Regions from separate parts of the Rhizobium sp. NPDC090275 genome, predicted to be linked through region 2. Evidence: riboswitches for the same ligand, from Rfam matches in the RefSeq annotation. Region 2 holds a riboswitch; each other region holds the start of a gene.

Region 1 (5,527 bases), on a different contig from region 2:
CCGCCGCCGACTACACCTCGCGCGCCAATCTGGTTGCCGTGATCTCCAACGGCACGGCCGTTCTCGGCCTCGGCAATATCGGCCCGCTGGCCTCCAAGCCGGTCATGGAAGGCAAGGCGGTTCTCTTCAAGAAGTTCGCCAATATCGACGTCTTCGACATCGAGGTCGATGCAACGACCGTCGACCACATGGTCTCCACCGTCGCCGCGCTGGAGCCAACCTTCGGCGGCATCAACCTTGAAGACATCAAGGCGCCGGAATGTTTCGAGATCGAGCGCCAGCTGCGCGAAAAGATGAAGATCCCGGTCTTCCATGACGACCAGCATGGCACCGCCATCATCGTCGCCGCCGCGATCCTGAACGGCCTTGAGTTGGCCGGCAAGAAGATCGAAGAGGTCAAGATCGTCGCCTCCGGCGCCGGCGCGGCGGCGCTCGCCTGCCTCAACCTTCTCGTCACGCTCGGCGCCAAGCGCGAAAACATCTGGGTCCACGACCTCGAAGGCCTCGTCTATGAAGGCCGCGTCGAGCTTATGGACGAATGGAAGAGCGTCTACGCCCAGAAGAGCGACACCCGCACGCTGGCTGAGAACATCGGCGGCGCTGACGTCTTCCTCGGCCTGTCGGCCGCAGGCGTCCTGAAGCCGGAACTCCTGGCGCAGATGGCCGAAAAGCCGCTCATCATGGCGCTGGCCAACCCGAACCCGGAAATCATGCCCGATCTCGCCCGCGCCGCCCGCCCGGACGCGATGATCTGCACTGGCCGCTCGGACTTCCCGAACCAGGTCAACAACGTCCTCTGCTTCCCCTATATCTTCCGCGGCGCGCTCGATTGCGGCGCTGTGACGATCAACGAGGAAATGAAGATGGCGGCCGTGCGCGCCATCGCGGCCCTCGCTCGCGAGGAGCCGTCGGATGTCGCCGCCCGCGCCTATTCGGACGAAACGCCGATCTTCGGCCCCAACTATCTCATCCCCTCGCCGTTTGATCCGCGCCTCATCCTGCGCATCGCGCCTGCCGTCGCCAAGGCTGCGGCCGATAGCGGCGTGGCGCTGCGGCCGATCGCCGATTTCGACGCCTATCTCGACCAGTTGAACCGCTTCGTCTTCCGCTCCGGCTTCGTCATGAAGCCGATCTTCGCGGCCGCGAAGAATGCCGACAAGAAGCGCGTCATCTTCTCCGAAGGCGAAGACGAGCGCGTGCTGCGCGCCGCCCAGGTCCTTCTCGAGGAAGGTATCGCCAAGCCGATCCTGATCGGTCGTCCGCAGGTCATCGAGACGCGCCTGAAGCGCTACGGCCTGCGTATCCGTCCGCTGTCGGATTTCGACGTCATCAACCCGGAAGACGATCCGCGCTTCCGCGAGTATGTCGAGCTTTATCTCTCGCTGGTCGGCCGCCGCGGCGTCATCCCGGAAGCGGCCCGCACCATCGTTCGTACCAACACCACGGTTATCGGCGCGCTGGCGCTGAAGCGTGGCGAGGCCGATGCGCTGATCTGCGGTCTCGAAGGCCGCTATGAAAAGCACCTGCGCGACGTCCGCCAGATCGTCGGCAAGCGCCCGAACGTTCGCGATTTCTCGGCACTCAGCCTGCTGATCTCGCAGCGCGGCGCCACCTTCTTCACCGACACATATGTCACGTTCAACCCGACGGCAGAGGAAGTGGCGGAATCCGCCGTTCTCGCCGCCGAGGAAATCAAGCGCTTCGGCATCACGCCGCGCGCGGCCCTCGTCTCGCACTCGAACTTCGGTTCGCGTGAATCCGAAAGCGCCACGAAGATGCGCAACGCCCTGCAGCTCGTGCGCGACACTGCCCCCGATCTGGAAGTCGATGGCGAAATGCATGGCGAGAGCGCGATCTCCGAAACGCTGCGCAAGCGCGTCATGCCGAACACGACGCTGCACGACGAAGCCAATCTTCTGGTCTTCCCGAACCTCGATGCGGCCAACATCACGCTCGGCGTCGTCAAGTCGATGACGGATGGCCTGCATGTCGGCCCGATCCTGCTCGGCGCGGCCATGCCGGCCCACATCTTGGCGCCGTCGGTCACCTCGCGCGGCGTCGTCAACATGGCGGCCCTCGCGGTCGTGGAAGCATCACAACCTGCGTAATTTGCCTTGAACGCTGAAAATGCGTTAGGCTCTGAGCGGCAGCTTGTTAAGACAAGCAGGTTATATCGAAGGGCGGGCCATGGTCCGCCCTTCGCCATTTGGTATTTGCTCACTGACGGGACGATGCCTTGAAACGCCTCACGCTGGCCGCAGCACTCCTGATTGCCCTTTCCGCCCCTGCCTATTCGCAGCTGGCGCCGATCTGCGGTCAACTGCGCGCTCGCTTGGCAACCATCCCGGAAACGATCGGCGGCGGCATGTCGTCAGAAATACGCCGCTTCGCCAGCGCCATCACCGAACAGAACCTCGAGCTTCGCAAGCTGCGCAGCGACCAGCGCCGCAGCGGCTGCAGCAGCGGCAGCATGGTGGTGATCGGCGGCGACAATGCCGGCTATTGCGGCGAGCTCGAACAAGCCGAAGCGAAGATGCTCGACAACATCGCCGACCTGCAGATGCGTCGTGACGAGTTGCGCGCGCAAAGCCCGGACGCCCGCCTGCGCAACGAGCTCTTCGCAGCGCTCGACGAGAACAACTGCAACGCGCCCGTGCAGCAATATGAAGAGCCGCAATATGCGAACCCGCCCAGCATCGACGATCAGGCGATGCGCAGCGACACCTTCATTCCGCTCGGCGGCGAGCGTCAGCGCTCCTACGAGTTCTCGCCCGGCGGCCAACCTCTGACGCATCTGAACACGATCTGCGTGCGCAGCTGCGACGGCGGCTTCTTCCCCATCCGCTCGAACGCCACCTCCTTCGATTTCGCCCGCGACGCCAACACCTGCCAGCAGATGTGCCCCGGCATCGAAACAGAGCTCTACTATCACGACGTTTCCAGCGGCGAGAGCGAGAACATGATCTCGGCCTCAACGGGTGCGCCTTACAGCGCCATGCCGAACGCATTCGCCTACAAGAACCGCAAGCCCGGTGAAAAATCCTCCTGCAGCTGCAATCTGCCCGCCTATTACGAACAGATGCGCCGCAACCAGTCTGTGAGCGCCCCGTCGCCTCAGAGCTCGATCACCACGATCGAAACCCCGAACACCGCCGCCGCCAAGCCCGAGAGCCCGGCCACACCTCAACAGCCCGCACCGCAGGCGCAGGTCCCCGATCGCCCCTACGATCCCAGCGCCGGCAAGGTGCGCCAAGTTGGTCCGCAGTTTCTGGCGGGCGATCAGGGATCGATTGACCTGAAACACCCCGCCATGCCGGGCGCCCAACCCCAGCAACCGCCGGCGCAGAAGCAGTAGAGGGCGTCGCGCGCTATTCGCCCCCGCCCCAGCGATCCGCAAACACCAGCTCTTCCAGCGGCAGCCGCTGCCGCCAGCCCTTCACGGCGAGTTCCGGCTCCTCGTAGAGCCGGTCGACATAGCCAACACAGAGCCAGGCGACGATCTCGATCCGATCAGGCACGCCGAGCGCCCGTTTCAAATCCGCCTCGTGAAAAATGCTGACCCAGCCGACGCCGATGCCTTCGGCACGCGCCGCAAGCCACAGGTTCTGCACGGCACAGACGGTGGAGTAAGAATCCATCCGCCTATTATGCGTACGCCCCAGCACCACGTCGCCGCAGCGATCCGGATCGCAGGTCACGCAGATGCCGACGGGCGCTGTGCGAATGCCCTCGAGTTTCAGGTTTCGGTAGGCCTGCTGCCGCTCGCCGGAAAACATCTCCGCCGCCTCGGCATTCGCCTTGGAAAAGGCTTCCCACACAGTGGATCGCACGGCCTGATCACGCACCACGATGAAATTCCACGGCTGCATGAAGCCGACGGACGGCGCGTGATGGGCGGCAGCCAGCAGCCTCCCGATGACGTCATCGGGCACGGCATCCGGCAGAAATTCCGATCGTACGTCGCGTCTGGTCTCGATGGCTCTGTAAACGGCGTCGCGCTCGCTCGTCGAAAAGGCACCAGCTCTCGCAAGAGAGCCAGATTGGTCTGGTCGCATCGTCAATCCCCAACAACACAACCGGCCGCTGTCCAGGCGGTCAGTCTATGATTGTCGGGCCGGTCTTCTGACTTGGCGTCATCCGTCTGCCACGCCTTCCCGGCAAAGCGCCAGTGGCATCAAGCGGCAGACGTCGGCCTTACAGCGTTGGGCACGTTCCGGTCTTGCACCGAATTCCCGATTCTCCCGCAAGCTTGCGGGCACCCGACGCGCCACCTATGCCGACAAACCGTGACTTGTGCAATCGCTCAAACCTCGACCGGGAAATATCGCACATAGGCGAACTCATCACCATCCGGTGACCAGTTTGGAACATTGATCGATCCCTGCCCGCCGAAGAGTTCGAACAGCGTCGTCAGATTTCCCCCGTCCATATCCATGATCCGCATCCGCACATGCTTGTCGCGCGGATGGTCGAACACATCGGGATCGTAGGAAATCAGCACGACCTTGTCGTTATTCGGGGATGGATGCGCGAACCAGTTGCCGTAATTGTCGTGCGTCACCTGCTCGACGCCGGTTCCGTCGGGATGGATGCGCCAGATCTGCATCAGGCCGGTGCGGCTGGAGTTGAAATAGATCCAGCGCCCATCTGCCGAATAATCCGGCCCGTCATTGCGGCCCTCGCCATGCGTCAACCGCCGTTCTTCGCCGCCGGTCACGTCGATCGTGTAGATATCGAACAGGTCGCCGCGAATGCCGCAATAGGCGAGGTCCTTCCCGTCAGGCGACCAGCCATGCCAGTAGGACGGATGATTGGTGGTCACCAGCTGCGGCGCCCCACCCTCGATCGGCAGCGTGTAGATCGCCGACTTGCCGAACTCGACCTTGTCGGAGATGACGATCCTTTTGCCATCGGGCGAAATCCCGTGGTCGTTGTTGCAGGCGGTCGCAAAGCCGGTATCGACATGCGCCACCTTGGCAGACCCGTCGAGCGCCAGCCGGTAGAGCAGGCCCTCGTCGTTGAGCAGGAGATAGCTACCGTCAGGAGCGTAGTTGGGCGCTTCGACCAACCTCTCGGTCTGCCAGATCACACGGGCCTCGCCCGTCTTGACGTTGTAGATCTCGACGGAACTGCGCATGCAAACTCTCCTCTGACGCGAACATATCCATGACCTACGACAGCTAATTAAGGCACGCAAGGATCGCCCGCGCGCGGCAATGGCACTCCTCATCCCGAGCCCGCGCGAAATCAGGCAACCGGCCACCGAAAAGTTTGTGATCAAAAAAGCGTTAAGGCCGCGAAACAACAATGGTTCATCTAGCGTTCATGACGAAGATGTGACAGTTCGATGACGTTATGATGACGCTGGAGTTCCGCCATTGATCGCGCAAGTTTTCAAGTCCGGAGCGGCAATGCGCGAGGCGGCACTCTATGGTGGCGTTGGCGCGGATACCCGCCCTTCCATCCTGCGCGGCGCAATTGCAGTCGCCTTGACCGCCGTGATGGCGTTGCTTGCAACCTTCTCTGT
Region 2 (5,527 bases):
GGGTAGCAGCTCTCCGAAAGCGCCAGCGCCTTGCCCGGCAGCCACTCGAGATTGCCGTGCTTGCCCATGTGGATCACAGCGTGCGCATCGAACTGATGGCGCAGGAAGGCGTAGAAGGCGAGATAGCCGTGCGGCGGCACGAGATCCGGCGAGTGATAGCTTTCCTTGGGATCGATATTGTAGCCACGCGCCGGCTGGATGCCGACGAGCACATCGCCGAAACGCGTGAACGGCAGCGCAAACGCGCCATCCACGACATAGGGATCCGCCTCCGGCTCGCCCCAGCGCGCACCGATCTCGTCTTGAATCTTTTTCGGAAGAGTTGCGAGGAAATCCTTGTAACGACTCACGGAAAGCGTCTCGCGGATAACCTTCCCGTCACGCCCGGAATTGGTCGGCCCATCCACGATATGACGCATCAGCGCGTCACCATCAGCAGGGATATCGGCGACCGGATAACCGGCCTTGCGCATCGCCCGGAGCACTTCGATCGTGCCCGCGGGCGTGTCCAGACCGACGCCGTTTCCAAGCCTGCCGTCGCGGTTCGGATAGTTCGCCATCACAAGCGCCACCCGCCGCTCGACCGGCTTTGCCTGCCGCAGCCGGGCCCAGTTGGCGGCAAGCCGCGCCGTATAAGCCATGCGTCCCGCATCCGGTTCGCTGGCAACGATATTGGCCTCGACCAACGCATCGTAGCGCGCTGCCGATTTGAACGAGACCGCGCGGGAAAGAACGCGGCCATCGACCTCGGGCAACGCCACGTTCATCCCAAGATCGCGTGCCGAAAGCCCTTGCGAGGAGCTTTCCCATGCCTCCTTCGACGATGCGGAAAAGATCGCCTGCAGCACGACGGCGTCGCTGGCCTCGAGCACCGTTGGCTGCCGCTCCGCACCGGGCGCAGAGACCGCGAAGCCTGTTGTGTTGATGACGACGTCGGGCTTTGTGGCCGCGAAGACGCTTTCGAGGATGCCCTTGGAGACGGGGTCCTTGAGGCTGTAGGCGAAGACCGGCAGCGGTCGGATTCCTTGAGCGAGAAGAGCCTCGATCAGCGCCTCGACGGGTCGCGTTTCGCCGCTTTGCACCAGGGCGCGGTAGAAGGAGATGGCGATGGTGGGGGTGTTCGCGGTGGCTAGCGCCTCACTCGCGATACCCCCCTCTGCCCTGCCGGGCATCTCCCCCACAAGGGGGGAGATCGACTCGTTGTTATCTCCCAGCCAGACAGTTGAGGTTGGAGCGAGCGGGCGCTCCCAGCCAATCTCCCCACCTGTGGGGGAGATGTCCGGCAGGACAGAGGGGGGTAACCCGCCCGCCGACAGCAGCCGCCACTCCTCAACCCCGACAACACCCCGCCCCGGCCACCAGATCCCGGCCTTCATCAACGGCACTGCCGCCTCCGGCTTCTCAGCCCCTGACAGCATCGCCTCGGCGTAGTCGAGAAACGCATGCGTGTTCGCATCGCCCCCCTCGATCAGATAGGCCCAGAGCGCATTCAGATCCTCAAGCGGCACGTTCGAAAACGGCGTCAACCCCGCATCCGGCTTCGAATCTCCCGGCAGCACCGCAATCAGCGCCCCATGCCGCGCCGCCGCCGCATGCAGCGCCTCGAGCGCGTAATGGAAATAACTGGCCCCTCCGAGCGCCCTGACGATGATCAGCTTCGCATGCCGCGCCGTGCGTTCGATATAGGCATCGACAGACATCGGATGCTTGAGGCTCATCAGGCTGGCGATGCGCAGCGACCGCGCACCTGCTCGTCGGCCATGCGTAGCCGCTACCGCCGCCAGTTCGGTGTCGGCGGCGGAGAGGAACAGGATATCGCCGGGAGACTGACCAAGATCGATCGCCTCCTCGCCGTCGCTGATCGTTCCCTGCTGGGCTAGGAGAAGGTGCATCGTATTGCCTTATGCAAGCGCCTCGATCGCCTTGCGCACAGCACCCTCATCCATCTCATGCAACCCGATCACCACCAGCCGCGTGCCGCGCGCCTCGCCGGCAGCCCAGGCGCGGTCGAAATAGTGGTCGATACGGCTGCCGACAGCCTGCAGCTGCAGGCGCATCGGCTTGCCGGGAACGTCGACGAAACCCTTGACGCGCAGAACGTCGTGCTCGGCAATGATGCCCTTCAGGGTTTCGACAAAGGCGGCCGGATCGGCGATCGGCCCGAGCTCGACGACGAAGCTGTCGAACTCGTCGTGATCATGCGGCGTGCCGTCCTCATGCTCAAGTTCGTGATGGGACTTGCGGTTGCCGATATCTTCCTCGGTGCCGATGCCAAGGCCGAGCAGAACGCTTGCCGGCACGTCGCCGTTCTTCGCCTCGATCATCGCGGGCTTGCGCGCCGTGCGCGAAGCAACCTCGTCGCGGACGCGGGCAAGGCCGGCGCTGTCGATGAGGTCGGTCTTGTTGAGCACGATCAGGTCGGCGCAGGTGAGCTGGTCTTCGAAGAGTTCCTCGATCGGGCTCTCGTGATCGAGCGTCTCGTCCTCAACGCGGCGGGCGTCGACGGCATCGTGATCGTCGGCGAAGCGGCCGGCGGCGACGGCAGCGCTGTCGACGACGGTGATCACACCATCGACGGTTACCTGCGTGCGGATGTCGGGCCAGTTGAAGGCGGCGACCAGCGGCTGCGGGAGAGCTAGGCCCGAGGTTTCGATGACGATATGGTCCGGACGGTTCTCGCGCTCCAGGAGCTTGCTCATGGTCGGGATGAAGTCGTCGGCAACCGTGCAGCAGATGCAGCCATTGGTGAGCTCGATGATATCGTCCTCGGTGCAATTCTCAGCGCCGCAGCCCTTCAGCACTTCGCCATCGACGCCGAGATCGCCGAACTCGTTGATGATGAGCGCGATCTTCTTGCCGCCCGCATTGGTCAACAGGTTGCGGATCATCGTCGTCTTGCCGGCGCCGAGGAAGCCGGTGATGACGGTGGCGGGGATCTTTTGCTGGTTCATCAATTCAACCCTTCATTTTCAGCGGCAGTCCCGCCGCGATAAAATACACATCCGCGGCGACCGCCGCGATCATCTGGTGCAGCCGCCCGGCATGGTCGCGAAATTCGCGCGCCATCCGGTTCTCGGGCACGATGCCGAGGCCGACTTCATTGGAAACGATGACGAGGCGCGCCTTGGCCTTCGGCAGACAGGCGGCCAGTGCCGCAAATTCCGCCGCCATATCGCGCTCATCCATCATCAGATTGGTGACCCACAGCGTCAGGCAATCGACAAGCACCGCCCGCCCCTCGCCGTCGATCGCGGCAAGTTGGCCGACGAGATCGAGCGGCTCCTCATGCGTCGTCCAGAGGTCACCGCGATCGGCCTTGTGCTGGTCGATCCGCGCACGCATCTCCTCGTCCCACGCACGGCCGGTGGCGATGTAGTGGCGCTCAAGGCCGCTGTCGATGACGAGCTGTTCGGCAAAGCGCGACTTGCCGGAGCGGGCGCCACCTAAAACAAGCGTAGAGGATGCGGTCGTCATGCGTGGACGACTTCAAAGGAGCGCGTCCGGCCTGACGCCGACGCCAAAATCTCATTGTCTGCCATGACAACCTCCGTGCTGGCATTGGGCACACTTGCCCAGGGGTGGGCTTTGCGCCCGGCACGATTGGCAGGTCTCCTGGCTCGCGGGTCCAGGCGACGATCGGAATAGCCACGCAGGCCATCCCGATCGTGCCATCGGTTCTTCCTCGCCTTCCCGGCTGCAATCATGAAAAGGCGGACGATTCGTAGATAAGGAGGCGTCCAACCCCGGTTGATCATGGCTTGCGTCGCCAGTGGCTTTTCCGCCGCCTTCAGCCCCTCGCCCGCCTGCACCACGCAGGCAGCCAGCTTGGGAGCATCCGACGCCGGACGGAAGACCCTGACCGCTCTACAGTCGCGGGGTCGGCTGTGATGAAGGCGCCCTGGTTGGGTCCACCCCGTCACATTCCCTTTTCATCCGCACCGCTTTTGGCGATCCGGAACCATCCGTTATCGATCCATGGTTAGGCAAGCGCGGCTGCGAAGTCAATCGACCGCCAATCGCGGCCACCAGCCAAATTGACTGATATCAAACACCAAGACGATCATCTCTACCAGATTTATCGTCTATTATCAGAGACTTAATGTCATAAAAACTTGTTGCGTCAGCCGGGTTTTTGCCGCATTTGCAGCGCATGCGGCGCAGCACCGCAAATGTCCCCTCCTTTACCACCCTTGAACGGGCTTTCGCCCGCCTAGTTTCCCCATCATGCGCCTGAAAATCAATCTTAGACGGCTCGGCCCGCTACACACACTGCTCGATGCGGGGCGCATGCGCGCGCTCCTGAGGCGCAGCGAGATGGGCATGGTTCTGGCCGGCGCGCTGATCGGCGTCACATCAGGCCTCGCCGTCACCGGCATGAGCCTCATCTCGCGCGAGATGCACAGCCTGATCTTCGGGATCAGCGACGTAGAGCGTCTGAGCTCGTCTCAAATCGACGACAAGTTCCTGCTGATGGCGGCCCCCGTCTGCGGCGGCATCCTGCTCGGCCTGTTGATGTATGTGCTGGCGAAGACCCGCAAGAAGCCGATGGTCGACCCGATTGAGGCCAACGCGCTGCATGGCGGCCGCCTGTCCTTGACCGACAGCATCATCGTCGCCATCCAGAACCTGATCTCCAACGGCTTCGGCGCCTCGGTCGGCCTCGAGGCCGGCTACACGCAGTTGGCGTCTGGCATCGCATCGAAACTCGGCTTCAAACTGCAGCTGCGCCGCGCCGACTTGCGCGTTCTCGTCGGCTGCGGCGCCGCCGGCGCCATCGCGGCCGCCTTCAACGCGCCGCTGACGGGCGCCTTTTATGCCTTCGAGCTCATCATCGGCACTTATACGATCGTGTCGCTCACACCCGTCGTCGTCTCGGCGCTCGTTTCCACGCTGGTCGCACGGCTGCTGGCTGGTAGCGACTTCATCATCGATGTCGGCGATTTCGGCACCGTCATGCCGGCTGATTATGTGCCGGCCATCCTGCTCGGCGCCTTCTGCGCCGGCATCGGCATCCTGATCATGCAGGGCGTCGCCTTTATCGAGGAGCTCGCACGCCGCAGCTCGATCGCGCTCCCGTTCCGCCCGGCGCTTGGCGGCATCATCGTCGGATTGCTGGCGCTGGTGACACCGCAGGTGCTGTCGGCAGGCCATGGCGCCCTGCATCTCAATCTCGACCGCGAGGTCGTGATTCCCGTGCTGATCGGCCTTTTCCTGCTGAAGGCGCTGGCCTCGGCGATCTCGATCGGCTCCGGCTTCCGCGGCGGCCTGTTCTTTGCCTCGCTGTTCATGGGCGCGCTGCTCGGCAAGTTCTTCGCCTATTCGGCCCCTTATTTCGCCCATGCGACGCTGACGCCGATCATCTATGCCGTCGTCGGCATGAGCTCGCTTGCCGTCGCCGTCATCGGCGGGCCGTTGACCATGACCTTTCTGGCGCTGGAGATCACAGGCGACTTCCCGATCACGGCGTTGGTCTTGGCCGCCGTCATCACCTCGTCGCTGGTCGTGCGCAGCACCTTCGGCTACTCCT
Region 3 (5,527 bases), on a different contig from region 2:
CATGGGCGCTCCAAGGCGCCAGCGGACCGCGATGCGGCGTGCGCCCGAGACGGACGACCTCGGTGACCGTCACCTGTGTTTCGGTCGTGGCCTGCTGCTCGACAAAGGCAACACGCCGGGCGATATCGCGGCGTGCAAGCGTGTCGATGCCGGTATCGCCGAGCGCGATGACACCGCTCTTCACCTTGCGCAACCCGCCGATCAATCGCAGCAGGCTGGATTTTCCCGAACCGTTCGGCCCGATCAGGCCGAGCGTCTGGCCAGTGGGGACCTCGAGGCTCACACCCTTGACAACAAGCACGCCTGACGTTGCCCAATGCACATCGCTGATGGAAATGCTCATGCGGGCCGCCTCGCCTTGTAGAGAATGAGCGCGAATGCCGGCGCACCGAAGAGCGCGGTGACGACGCCGATCGGCAGCACCTGCTGCGGGATGATGACGCGCGAGACGATATCGGCGACCACCATGAAGATGGCGCCGGATATCGCCGTTGCCGGCAACAGGCGCCCATGCCCCGGCCCGACCACAAATCGCGCTGCATGCGGAATGACTAGGCCGACAAAGCCGATCGAGCCAACGATGCTGACCATCGTCGCGGTAAGGAGCGCCGTGAGCGCGAGCAGCACGATCCGGATACCGGCAACGGGAATGCCGAGCGCTGCCGCCGCATCCGTGCCGAAGGCGAAGGCGTCTAGCGCACGGGCGTAAAGCATGCAGACGAGAAAGCCGCCAATCGCCACGGGAGCGGCAAGATAGACATCCGGCCAGCGCACACCGGAAAGGCTGCCGAGGAGCCAGAACATGACACCTCGCGCCTGCTCGGCATTGGCCGATGTCGTGACGATATAGGATGTCAGCGCGTTGAAGAGTTGCGAGCCGGCGACGCCCGCGAGAATGATGCGGTCCGTCCCACCGCCCGATCCCGCCGCCAGCAAAGACACCAGCAGGAACGCCGCGACGGCGCCGACGAAGGCGCCGGCCGAAAGCGTCAGGACGCCATAGCCGAAGCCGAGGATCATGACGGCGACGGCGCCGGTGGACGCGCCGGCGGAGATGCCGAGCACGTAGGGTTCAGCCAGCGGATTGCGCAGCAACGCCTGCAGCACCGCGCCGCATAGCGCCAAAGCCGCTCCGGCGCTGGCGGCGACAAGCGCGCGGCTCAGGCGATAATCCCAGATGATGCCTTCATGGATGCGGCTGAGTTCGAAGCCGGTGCCAAGCACGCGGTTTGTAACTGCCTTGGCCGTCGTGCCGACAGGAATGGAGATCTCGCCGATGGATACGGCGAGACTGATGACAAAGCCCAATGCCACGACGGCAAGGACGAAGAGCACAAGCAGCGCTCTCCATCCTCGGTGGGCTATCGACGCGTGCCTCACTTGGAAAGACCGAAGGACTTGATGCCGGCGGCGAGGCGTTCTAGACCATCGATGGTACGGATCGTCGGGTTCATCGACTGCGCATCCATCTCGACGAAGTGCCTGTCCTTGACGGCATCGAGCTGGCTGGTGACCGGGTCTTTTTCAAGAAAATCGATCTTCACCTTCGGATCGTCGGCGGCATAGCGGCGGCGGTCCATGGTGGCGATGACGATGACACCAGGATTAGCTTGCGCGATAGTTTCCCAGCCGACCAGCGGCCACTCTTCCTCGGTGCTGACGACATTGCGGGCGCCGAGCGTCTTCAGAATATAGGCCGGCGCACTGTTCTTGCCGGCGATAAAGGCATCGCCTTGCACTTCCTTGCTGGAAAACCAGAAGGCGACGGGCAGATCCTTCGCGGACCCGCCGAGCGATGCCACGGCATCCGATTCGCGCTTCTTCAAGTCAGCGATCAGGGCCGCGCCGCGATCCTGGATGTCGTAGATTTCCGCCAGTTCGGCGATCTCCTGATAGATCAGCTCCATGGTGAAGAGCTCGCTGCGCACGCCGTCACCACCATCGGTGTTGACCTTCGCGACGCAATCGGCCGGCGAGACATAGGTCTTGATGCCGAGCCCTGCAAACTGCTCGCGCTTGCCGACCGAGCCTTGCGTGCCGACATGCCATTCGAACTCGGCCGCAACCAAGTCCGGCTCCTGGCCGACGACGGATTCGAAACTCGGATCATTGTCGGCCAGCCGCTTGATCTTCTGGTTGACCTCGGCATAGGCGGGCAGCACCGGCCCGACCCAGACCGCCGTGCCGACGATCTTGTCGGCGAGGCCGAGCGAATAGAGAATTTCGGTCATGCCCTGGCCGATCGAGACCGTCTTCGTCGGCGCGCTGTCGAATGTCACCTGCTGGCCGCAATTGGTGATCGTCAGCGGATAGGTCGTTGCCGCTGCATGGGCGGCGGGGAGAAAGGTAGTGAAAGCGCAAGCCGTCGCGATCGAAAGCAGCGCGGTTCGCAGGATGATGCGGTTCATATTGGTCCTCATGTATGGCTGAAGCCCGCAGCCGACTGGCTGTGGCTGTGAAACTCGAAGCGGGGACCGCCGCGGATGATGCAGGACGAAACAGCAAAGCGCTCGCCTGACATCATGCGGCGGCGAACGCTAGCGCAGGATCACGGACATGAGATTTGCGGAGGGGAATAAAGCGGGACCGCGCCAGCGGCTGACGTCAAAAACCATCATATGATGCTCCTCTCCGGACAACCCCGTCCGGGATGGTGGACACTATTTTGACGGCAGGTCTCCTGGCTTGCGAATATGCACCCGACATCTGCCTTCCCACGAAGAGCTTCGCAGTGGCATGGTGTTCAAGACGAACACCACAAGGACATCAGGCAATCCGCTTACAGTTGCGGGGGCAGCCACGGTCTTGGCCCCATTCGGGTCATCCGCACCGTGTTCCCTATTAATCCCGTCGGAAGTCATCCCTTCGGGAACCATCAAGTGTGACTTAGGCGATCCGGCGCCGAGACGTCAAGTCGTGGTGGGCCGACATTTGCGGCATCTAGGGATTGGCTCGGAGATAGGCGATAAGGTCGGTGATTTCAGAAGCCGTCCAGAGGCCGCCGAAGCTCATCTTCGTTCCCGGCACTTTCTTCTTCGGGCTGGATAGAAATTCCGAGAGCGCGGCCTCGTCCCAGACAAGTCCGCCGGCACCGGCCGTCTTCATCGCATCTGAATATCGGTAGTCGGGCAAGCTTCCAGCCGCACGACCGAAGACACCCTTCAGATGCGGGCCGAAACCGTTGCGATCGGAATCGACCGTGTGACAGGCAACGCACAGCCTGAACACCCGCCGCCCATTCTCGAGATCCTCGGCGGATGCCGCGGATGTCATGACGAGCAGGCTGGCGATCGAACAGATCGAAAGGATTGGGCGTTTTTTCATGTGTCGATGGCCTGTCGTGTTGGTTGCCAAATGCATCGTATCGTTTTTACACGGCGCGATCCGCGAACGACACTGCTTACCCAACAAACCGCATAGGCGCCCAGACCAGACTGGTGCGACATGGGAGCACAGCTCCCATGTCGCCTGGCACCTTTACTGCGCGGTCTTGATCTTGGTGACCTCTTCGGCGCTCAATTCGCCGACCGTCGTCACTTCGCCATTGGAGATCTTCCACAGCCGGAAAGGACCGGTGATGTCGCCGTACGTGTCGAAGCTGACAGGACCGATAACCCCTTCATACTTCACCGGCTTGCCCTCCTTGATGAGCTGCAGCGCCTTGGCGAACTCCTCCTTGCCGGCATGGATCGGCGTGCCACCCGCGGCGACAACTTCCGGCATTGCTGCCTTGATGGCTGCCGCATCGGCCTTGCCGGCCTTGGCGATCGCCAGCGCCACGATCGCACCCGCGTCATAAGAGCGATCGGCGGCTGGGGCAGAAGGCGAGATGCCGCCGGAGAAGGCCTCGTAGTTGCCGTTGAAATATTCGGTCGACGCCGTCGGGCTGGTGCCCGAGGAGGTGCCGTAGGCGTTCTCCAGGTACTGCGCGCCGACGCTCTCGATGAAGTCCTTGGAGTTCATACCGTCGTTCAACAAGAAGGTCTGCTTGCCACCGCCGGAAACCCAGGCGCGGGCGATGGTCGCGCCATCGACCGGCGTGCTAACGAGATAGAGCGCATCGGGATCGCCGGCCATGGCGGCGCTGGCTTCGGACGCGTAGCTCGACTGCTTCTCGTTATAGGGCGTCGTCGAGGTGATCGTGCCGCCGAGCTTCTGGTAGGCGGTCGCGAACTCCTTGACCATGTTGACGCCGAAGTCGTTGTTGACGTTGATGATCGCGATCTTCTTCAGGCCCTGATCCATCGCGAATTTCGCGGCCGCCGTGCCTTGCAGCGCATCGGACGTGATGGTGCGGAAGAAGACGCCGTTGGTCTTGCCGCTGCGGCCAAGCTCGGTCAGCGTCGGCGAAGAGGATGCGGGCGAGACCTGCACGACGCCAGCCGGCGCTGTTACCGATGTCAGGATCGGGATCGATACCGACGAGATGATACCGCCGATGATGACGGGCACCTTCTTGATGTTGACGAGCTGGGTCGCCTGATCGACGGCGACGTTGCCCTGGCTCTGGCTGTCGCGCGTGTCGGCAACGATCTTGCAACCGTTGACGCCACCGGCGTCGTTGATATCGCGGAAGGCCATCTCGACGGACTTCGCGCCCGCCTGGCCATATTCACCGGCAGGGCCGGTCAGTTCCATGACGAGGCCGACGGTGATGTCGCAATCGGCAGCAAACGTCGGCGCCGTGGACGCCGCAAGGGCAGCAACCATGGCGGAAAGCAGGAATGTCGTTTTCATTTTTGTTCCCCTTTGTTGAGATTGTATTTCATGATGCTGCCGTGGCGGCCTTCCCTGTCCCGCTCCAGCGTATAGACGTCGCCGTCGAGCGGCTTTGATCGCGCAAGGATCGCATCAATCTCGGCTCTATCCGTTTCGCTGAGCGCGATATCGGCGATGGCGAGATTGGACTTCAGATGCTCCCTGTTGCGGGCGCCGACGATCACCGCCGCGACGCTTGGCTTGGTCAGCATGGCGGCGCTGGCAACGGTGGCGATATCGGTGTCGTGCCGGTCGGCGATCCCTCGCAGCGTCGACAACAGAGCCTGGAACAGATCCCAGCCGCCGAAATCGTCGATGATCAGCTTGTATTTCGTCAGCGAGCGGTTTTCGAGCGGATGCTCCGGCTCCGTTTGGCCGAGCCAGCGATCGCCGAGAAAGCCGCCAGCCACGGTGCCGTAGCAGAACAGCGCGAAATTCTTCTCCTGAGCAAGCGCCACCATACGCTTTTCCGGGCGCCGGTCGAGCAGCGAGTATTGCAGCTGCAACGAGGTGAAGGGCACGCCCGAGCCGATGATCTTGTCGATATGATCCGTGTCGAAATTGGTGCCGCTGATCTTGCCGATCTTGCCGGCCTCATGCAGTTCCTTTAACCAGCCGGCCGTCTCGAGCCAGCCCTCGATGTCATAGGCCCACCAGTGGAATTGCACGAGATCGAGGCAATCGAGGTTAAGCCGCTTGCGCGAGGTATCGATGACGCCTTCGACGTAGGCCTTGCTGATGTTTGGCAGGACCGTGAGATCGGGCACGA

What was found. A riboswitch is a leader RNA that binds a small molecule or an ion and turns the genes downstream of it on or off. The one in region 2 is predicted to bind cobalamin.
Region 1: another riboswitch for cobalamin. It lies ahead of bluB (5,6-dimethylbenzimidazole synthase); the one in region 2 lies ahead of cobU (bifunctional adenosylcobinamide kinase/adenosylcobinamide-phosphate guanylyltransferase).
Region 3: another riboswitch for cobalamin. It lies ahead of ACIQUB_RS13000 (ABC transporter substrate-binding protein); the one in region 2 lies ahead of cobU (bifunctional adenosylcobinamide kinase/adenosylcobinamide-phosphate guanylyltransferase).

What each region holds. Positions count from the first base shown of each region.
Region 1 covers NZ_JBIVYL010000014.1:22,979-28,505, forward strand. The annotation lists gene ACIQUB_RS27505 (NADP-dependent malic enzyme) at 1-2,108, shown strand, start outside; gene ACIQUB_RS27510 (DUF2865 domain-containing protein) at 2,237-3,355, shown strand; gene bluB (5,6-dimethylbenzimidazole synthase) at 3,369-4,055, opposite strand; cobalamin riboswitch at 4,095-4,278, opposite strand; gene ACIQUB_RS27520 (TolB family protein) at 4,304-5,137, opposite strand; gene ACIQUB_RS27525 (LTA synthase family protein) at 5,412-5,527, shown strand, end outside.
Region 2 covers NZ_JBIVYL010000001.1:750,108-755,634, reverse strand. The annotation lists gene cobN (cobaltochelatase subunit CobN) at 1-1,892, opposite strand, end outside; gene cobW (cobalamin biosynthesis protein CobW) at 1,902-2,951, opposite strand; gene cobU (bifunctional adenosylcobinamide kinase/adenosylcobinamide-phosphate guanylyltransferase) at 2,956-3,474, opposite strand; cobalamin riboswitch at 3,585-3,978, opposite strand; gene ACIQUB_RS03600 (chloride channel protein) at 4,225-5,527, shown strand, end outside.
Region 3 covers NZ_JBIVYL010000004.1:393,115-398,641, reverse strand. The annotation lists gene ACIQUB_RS13010 (ABC transporter ATP-binding protein) at 1-343, opposite strand, end outside; gene ACIQUB_RS13005 (FecCD family ABC transporter permease) at 340-1,335, opposite strand; gene ACIQUB_RS13000 (ABC transporter substrate-binding protein) at 1,377-2,408, opposite strand; cobalamin riboswitch at 2,653-2,892, opposite strand; gene ACIQUB_RS12995 (c-type cytochrome) at 2,941-3,324, opposite strand; gene ACIQUB_RS12990 (ABC transporter substrate-binding protein) at 3,478-4,710, opposite strand; gene ACIQUB_RS12985 (aldo/keto reductase) at 4,734-5,527, opposite strand, start outside.